3 regions of the Luteibacter aegosomaticola genome follow, and region 1 is predicted to be linked to each of the others. Evidence: riboswitches for the same ligand, from Rfam matches in the RefSeq annotation. Region 1 holds a riboswitch; each other region holds the start of a gene.
What was found. A riboswitch is a leader RNA that binds a small molecule or an ion and turns the genes downstream of it on or off. The one in region 1 is predicted to bind cobalamin.
Positions count from the first base shown of each region.

Region 2: linked by a shared signal. The riboswitch ahead of L2Y96_RS22335 (TonB-dependent receptor domain-containing protein) and the one ahead of btuB (TonB-dependent vitamin B12 receptor) in region 1 are both predicted to bind cobalamin.
Region 3: linked by a shared signal. The riboswitch ahead of L2Y96_RS01860 (CoA-acylating methylmalonate-semialdehyde dehydrogenase) and the one ahead of btuB (TonB-dependent vitamin B12 receptor) in region 1 are both predicted to bind cobalamin.

Region 1 is NZ_CP095741.1:4,621,626-4,623,941, reverse strand. Features, by position in the region: partial or broken gene L2Y96_RS20815 (acyltransferase family protein) at 1-565, shown strand, start outside; cobalamin riboswitch at 679-913, shown strand; gene btuB (TonB-dependent vitamin B12 receptor) at 1,079-2,316, shown strand, end outside.
Region 2 is NZ_CP095741.1:4,980,144-4,982,459, reverse strand. Features, by position in the region: gene L2Y96_RS22335 (TonB-dependent receptor domain-containing protein) at 1-1,420, opposite strand, end outside; cobalamin riboswitch at 1,564-1,802, opposite strand; gene L2Y96_RS22330 (TonB-dependent receptor) at 2,052-2,316, shown strand, end outside.
Region 3 is NZ_CP095741.1:407,371-409,686, reverse strand. Features, by position in the region: gene L2Y96_RS01860 (CoA-acylating methylmalonate-semialdehyde dehydrogenase) at 1-1,323, opposite strand, end outside; cobalamin riboswitch at 1,448-1,664, opposite strand; gene L2Y96_RS01855 (methionine synthase) at 1,728-2,316, opposite strand, start outside.

The DNA of each region.
Region 1 (2,316 bases):
CGTGGAGGAACACTTCTACCTGGTGTTCCCGTTGCTCGCCGTGCTGCTGGTGCGCAGGTCCACGCCGGGACGCTTCGTCGGCTGGTGCGCGGTCGTGGTGTTCGGTGGCATGGCGCTGCGCGCGTGGCTGTGGGTCGCGTTCTACCAGCCGGCGATCGGCACGGCGGAGCCGGCTTATCTTCGCTACCTCTACTACCCCACGTATGCCCGGCTCGATGGGCTGGTCGCTGGCGTTGGCCTGGCCGCGTGCGCGGTGTTCCGCCCGGCGTGGCTGGTGCGGGTTCGCGAACGGAACGCCGTCGTGCTGCCTGCGGCGGCGGCACTCCTCCTGGCGTGCGTCTTCCTCTTCGATGGCCACCGGGCCGACTTCTGGCCCATCGTCATCGGCTACCCCCTCGTGGCCCTGGCCATGCTGGGTTTCGTTGGCATGGCGGGCGGCGGTACGTGGCTGGCCACGTTGCGGATACCCGGCGCTGGCTGGCTCGCACGGGCTTCGTACAGCCTTTACCTGAGCCACAAGGGCGCTTTCATGCTGACCGAGGCGGCACTGGATGGCCGTCTGGACAGCCATCCCTGGCTGCGCTTTCTCGCCCACGCGATGGTGGTCCTGGCCGTGGGGGCCACCCTCCATTACAGCGTCGAACGCCCGTTCCTGCGCTGGCGCGAGCGCCGTTCCGCTACACTACGCGCACCCAGGGTGATCCAAGGCGCCAGCGCCGCGGATTGAAACGGGAATCCGGTGACCCGCAGGCGCTCAACGCCTGTGCCATTCCGGAGCTGCCCCCGCAACGGTAGGCGAGTTGATGGGGCTGGCGAATGCCACTGTGCCGCGTGCGGCATGGGAAGGCGCCAGTCCTTGCAGGTAACCCCTGCGCTCGCGAGCCCGGAGACCGGCCCATGAGGTATCACCGGACAGGCGGAGGGCCCTGGTCGCGGGTGGCCCGACTCCGTTCGCCGTCGCTTGCTCCTTGCCTACGTCCTGCCCTCGCATTCAATGCCGCGCGGGTAGGCGCGGTCTGCAGGGAACTACAACGTGTCGCTCCATTCGTCCCGCCTCGCTTTCGCCATCGCGCTCGCGATGCTCGCCCCCGTCGCCGCCCACGCCGATGACGCGCCCTCCACCGACCTGGACAAGGTGGTGGTCACCGCCAGCCGCACCGAGCAGACGCTCAACCAGGTGCTCGCCGCGTCCACCGTGATCGACCGCGCCGATATCGAACGCCTGCAGCCGAGTTCGCTGGCCGATCTGTTGCGCGCTACGCCGGGTGTCTCCATCGCCAACAACGGCGGCCCGGGCAAGTCCACGTCGGTGTTCATGCGCGGCACCGAATCCGACCACGTGCTGGTGCTGGTCGATGGCGTGAAGATCGGTTCGGCCACGTCGGGCACCGCCGCCTTCCAGGACATCCCGGTCGACCAGATCGAGCGGATCGAAATCGTCCGCGGCCCGTACTCGAGCCTCTACGGCTCGGACGCGCTGGGCGGTGTCATCCAGATCTTCACCCGCCATCCGCAGGGCGGCTTCGTGCCGAACTTCTCGGTGGGCGTCGGTAGCTGGTCCACCCTGCGCGGCTCGGCGGGCTTTGCCGGCCGCGGCACCAACGGCTGGTATTCGGTGGAAGCCAGCCACGACCAGACCCATGGCATCAACGCCTGCCGTGGCAAGCCCAGCCCGGGCGGCGGCGGTTGCTTTACCTACGAGCCGGATGCCGATGGTTACCGCAACAACTCACTGTCGCTGAAGGGCGGCTGGCGTTTCGACGAGCAGTGGGACGCGGATGCCAGCGCCACGCGCAGCGAAGGCCACAACTACTACGACGGCACCAGCAGCAACTCGGCTGAGTCCGCCACGCAGACCGTCGGTGGCCGCGTGCGTTACCGTCCGTCGCAGGACGCGCTGGTGACCTTCAACGTCGGTCGTAGCCTCGACCTGTCGACGGATTACGAGAACGGCGTTTACGCCGATACGTTCAACACCCATCGTGATCTCGCATCGGTGCAGGCCGACCTGGGCAAGGTCGGTGGTGTGTACGGCCTCGCCACCGTCGGCTTCGACTGGCAGCGCGATCGCGTGGTCGGCAGCACGGATTACTTCGTGGATGCACGCCGCAACCATGCCCTGTTCGCCCAGTGGCAGCAGGAGTTCGGTGACAGCTCGATCCAGGGCAGCCTGCGCCGCGACGAAAACAGCCAGTTTGGTGGCAAGACGACCGGTAGCCTGCAATACGGCTATGCGCTGACGAAGGTGCTGCGCGTCACCGGCAGCTTCGGCACCGCGTTCAAGGCGCCGACCTTCAACGACCTCTACTACCCCGA
Region 2 (2,316 bases), 360 kb from region 1:
TCTGGTAGGCGTTCACCGCCCAGTTCCAGATGCCCGGCGTGCCACTCAGGCCGATTTCAGCCGTGCGCGACTTCTCCGGCTTCAGCGCCACCGGGGTGCCGTACGGGTAGTACTCGTCATTGAACGTCGGCGCGTGGAAGGCAGTGCCGTACGACGCCGTGATGCGCATACCGTTATCGAAGCGGAAGCCGTAGGCCGCCGAACCCGTGTTGTGGTTACCGAACTGGGTGTTGTGGTCGTGGCGCGCCGAGAGCTGGATCTCGTGCGGGCCGAAGACGCCCTGGTACAGGGCAAACACGCCGGTGTTGTTGCGCGTGGTCTTCAGGTAATCGGTGTCGCTATCCAGCTTTTCCTGCTGGTAATCGACGCCCGCGCTCAGGGTCTGGCCCGGCGCCAGGGTGAAATCGTTCTGCCAGGCGGCCTGGTTGCGCTTGGAATACAGGTAGCCCATGCGCTGCTTGTCGGCGCCCACGTGCGGATTGAAGTCGGCGTCGTACCAGGTCTTTTCCGAACCATTGAGGTAGTTGTCGGCACGGTCCTGGTTCTGGCCCAGGCTCACCGACATGCGCCAGTCGGCCATGGCGTCGAAGCTCAGCTTGCCGCCGGCGACCTGCTGCGAGCGACGGGTCAGGTTCTGGAAGTCACCGTCGTATTCGATGGTGCCCTTGCTGCGCAGCCAGCTGCCGGTGAGTTCGGTGCCGTTATCCCAGCGGTAGCCGCCCGAGAGCGCGCCGTTGTAGGTGCGATAAGCATCGTGGTCCGGCTCATCGGTGAAGCAGCCCTTGCCCGCTTCGGCCGCGCCATCGCGGCAGGCATTGATGCCAGCCGTGTACTGGCCGCCCAGGCTGGCGTTGTACCAGCCATGGGTGGTGCCGCCGGAAACGCCGAACTGGGCGGCCTCGTAGCCGTGGCTGCCACCGGTCACCGACACCGAGGGCGTCGGCGCCTGCCCGGCCTCGCCATGGCGGGTGAAGATCTGGATGACGCCGCCGATGGCGTCCGATCCGTACAGGGTGGAGCGCGGGCCGCGGACCACTTCGATATGGTCGATCTGCTCGACCGGGAGCTGCTCGTAAGCAGGCAGGCCGGCGCCGACCGTGCCGACGCGGACGCCATCGACGAGCACCAGGGTGTGCGACGAGTTCGTGCCGCGCATGAACATGGAGGTCTGCTGGCCGATGCCGCCCGTGTTGGCCATGACCACGCCCGGCAGGCCGGTGAGCAGGTCCTGCACGCTGGTGGGCTGCAGGCGGTCGATGTCGTCACGGGTGATCACGGTGACCGGGGCGAGTACCTCGTCCAGCGGGGTGGCGGCGCGGTTCGCGGTGACCACGACGGTGGGCAGGGCTTCCGGAGCATCGGCGGCGTGCGCCAGGGTGATGGACGACAGCAGGGCCGTCGCGAGCAGGGTCTTCTTCATAGGTGGAGCGTCCTCGAGCCGGCTTGCGGCAAGTCTCAAAACAAGGACGGTCACGGGAGGGCGAACGGCGCGCGGGCAAGAGACCGGAGCTGTCCGGATCCGCCCGCCGCGAATCGTCCGAAACAGAGCCACCCCGCGGCATGCCGCAGGGATGGTCTCGGGCCGGTCTCCGGACTCGCCGCTCCCCATGCATGGAGCTCTGGCGGGCGCCTTCCCACCCCGAGGGGCAGTGGCGTTTACCGCGCCAGATCGGGGCCTGGGGCCCCAGCGGCATACCGTTGCGGGGGCAGTGCCGGCCTTGCCACGCGAGTGGCGCACCGGCTTCCCGTTTCATCCTTCCTGGCCTGACGCCAGGGCGGACACCCGAACCTGGCCATTCTAACGGGAAGTGCATCGATGGGCATGGAAAGCCCACGATTTGTTAACAAGCACTTGACGTTCGTAAAAACCTTCGATTACAAACGCTGCTGGCTGCTGTCGTACGCATTTTCTTGCGTTACGGGGAGGGTTCCCGGCCGAAACCGCCATTGGGAGTGGCGGTGCAGGGGGGAACAAGACGGTAGCCGAGAACGGGCCTGGCCCTTAGTTCTTCGTGGCCGGGCTCCTTGCAGTTCATCCGGGGAGATACAGCATGCAGCGTTCCACCCTGCTCCAAGGCGCCCTGCGCCGCACCAGTCTTTGCACCGCCGTCGCCCTTTGCCTCGCGGCTAGCGGCGGCGCCCTCGCCCAGTCCAACGCGTCAGGTACGGTCTTCGGCCGCGTGGCCCAGCCGGACGGGGCCGTCGTCCACCTGCAGAACCTCGATACCGGCCTGACCCGCGATGTGAACGTGGACTCGGAAGGCCGCTACCGCGCCAGCTCGCTGCCCGTTGGCCGTTACAAGGTCAGCGTGGAGC
Region 3 (2,316 bases), 880 kb from region 1:
GCCGACATCGATCTCTTCCTGGAACCGGCGTGCAGCCGCACCGCTCTGGGTGAACACCGCGGTGCCGTTGCCGTTCGGGTTGGCGTTGACCAGCTCGATGGCCTCATCAAGGGATCCGGCGGTCAGCACGACGAGCACGGGGCCGAAGATCTCTTCGTCGTAGATGCGCATGCCGGGCTTCACGCCGGTGAAAATCGTCGGCCCGACGAAATTGCCCTCTTCGAATCCAGGAATGGAAGGCTTACGACCATCGAGCTCCAGCGTGGCGCCTTCTTCGATACCTGCGGCGATGAGTGCCTCGACACGATCCCGCGCGGCGCAGGAGATCAGCGGGCCCACGTCGGTGCCTGCCTCCGTACCGGCGTTGACCTTGAGGCCGCGCGCCTTGGCGACCAGCTCGGGAATCCATGCCTGGGCATCACCGACCAACACGGCAGTCGATGCCGCCATGCAACGCTGGCCCGCCGCGCCGAACGCGGCGCCGGCCAGCGCATTGAGGGTCTGTTCTTTGTTAGCGTCGGGCAGCACCACGGCGTGGTTCTTCGCACCCATCATGCACTGGGCTCGCTTGCCGGCGAGCGTGGCGCGCTGGTAGACGTGCGTGCCCACGCGGGTCGAGCCCACGAACGAAATCGCTTTGATGGTCGGGTGATCGCACAGCGCGTTGACCACGTCCTCGCCACCGTGCACGACGTTGAGCACGCCCTTGGGGATGCCCGCTTCCAGCGCCAGCTCCACCAGCCGCATCGTAACCATCGGGTCCTGCTCCGACGGCTTGAGCACGAAGGTGTTGCCCGTCGCGATCGCCATGGGGAACATCCACAGCGGGATCATGGCCGGGAAATTGAAGGGAGTAATACCCGCGCACACGCCCAGCGGCTGGAGCAGCGTGTAGGTATCGACACCGTTGGCGACATTGTTGGCCAGCTCGCCGAGCTGGAGATTGCCGATGGCCGCGGCGTGCTCGACAACCTCGAGACCACGGAACACATCACCCTCGGCATCGGGCAACGTCTTGCCCTGTTCAGCGGTAAGTAGCGCGGCGAGCTCACCCATGTGCTCACGGATCAGCTGCTGGTACTTCAGGAAGATGCGTGCGCGCGTACCGATGGGCGTTTTGCGCCAGGTCTTGAAGGCCTCGGCGGCCGCCGCGACGGCCGCATCGACCTCGGCCATGGTCGCGAACGGCACCCGCGCGAGGACGGCTTGCGTGGCGGGATTGGTGATGGGGCGCCACTCGGTCGTGGAGGATTCCACGAAGGTGCCGTTGATCAACAGTTTCACCGTCTCGACGGTGGGATTTACTTGCTCAAGCCTGGTCATGGTCGTGTCTCCAAATCGCACACCCGCGAATGAGCGGGCGGAGGAGACAAGACGACACCGGACAACGGGCAACCGCGGCCTGGATCAGCTCGCCTGGTTGCCCTCCGCAACACCCGGGAACAGCGCTTTCGCGCCGGCACAGGCCGGTCTCCGGGCTCACGAGCAGGGCGCCAGCCCTACCCCGGCGCCTTCCCGCGCATGTGCGCAGTGGCCAACCGCCGGGTTTTCTCGCCTACCGTTGCGGGGGCAGCGCCGGCTTGGGGTGTTTGCACCCGAACCGGCTTCCCGTTTCACCCTGCCCACTGAACCAGTGGCAGGACACCTGTGATTCGCCGAGTCTGGCCGGGATACCCACGAGGCGGCAAGCTGCACTGCGGAAAAACGCCGTGCAGCCGCTCGGGCGATCAGGCCGACAGTTCCTTGCGGACGATCTCGGCACCGGCACTCAGGGCATTGAGCTTGCCCCGGGCCACCTGGCGAGCGAGAGGGGCCATGCCACAGTTGGTGGATGGATAAAGCTTGTCAGCATCCACAAAGCGCAGGGCCTCGCGCAGCGTGGCGGCCACCTCTTCCGGCGTTTCGATCGTATCGCTGGCCACGTCGATCGCACCTACCATCACCTTCTTCCCGCGCACCAGTTCAATCAGATCGATCGGCACGTGCGAGTTCTGGCATTCCAGTGAAATGATGTCGATGCTCGACTGCTGCAGCTTGGGGAATGACTCTTCGTATTGGCGCCACTCGGAACCGAGCGTCTTCTTCCAGTCCGTATTCGCCTTGATCCCGTAGCCGTAGCAGATGTGCACGGCGGTTTCGCACTTGAGCCCTTCGATGGCGCGCTCGAGGGCGGCGACGCCCCAATCGTTCACTTCATCGAAGAAGACATTGAACGCCGGTTCGTCGAACTGGATGATGTCGACACCCGCAGCCTCGAGCTCACGAGCCTCCTGATTGAGGATCTTTGCGAACTCCCAGGCCAGCTTTTCGCGACTC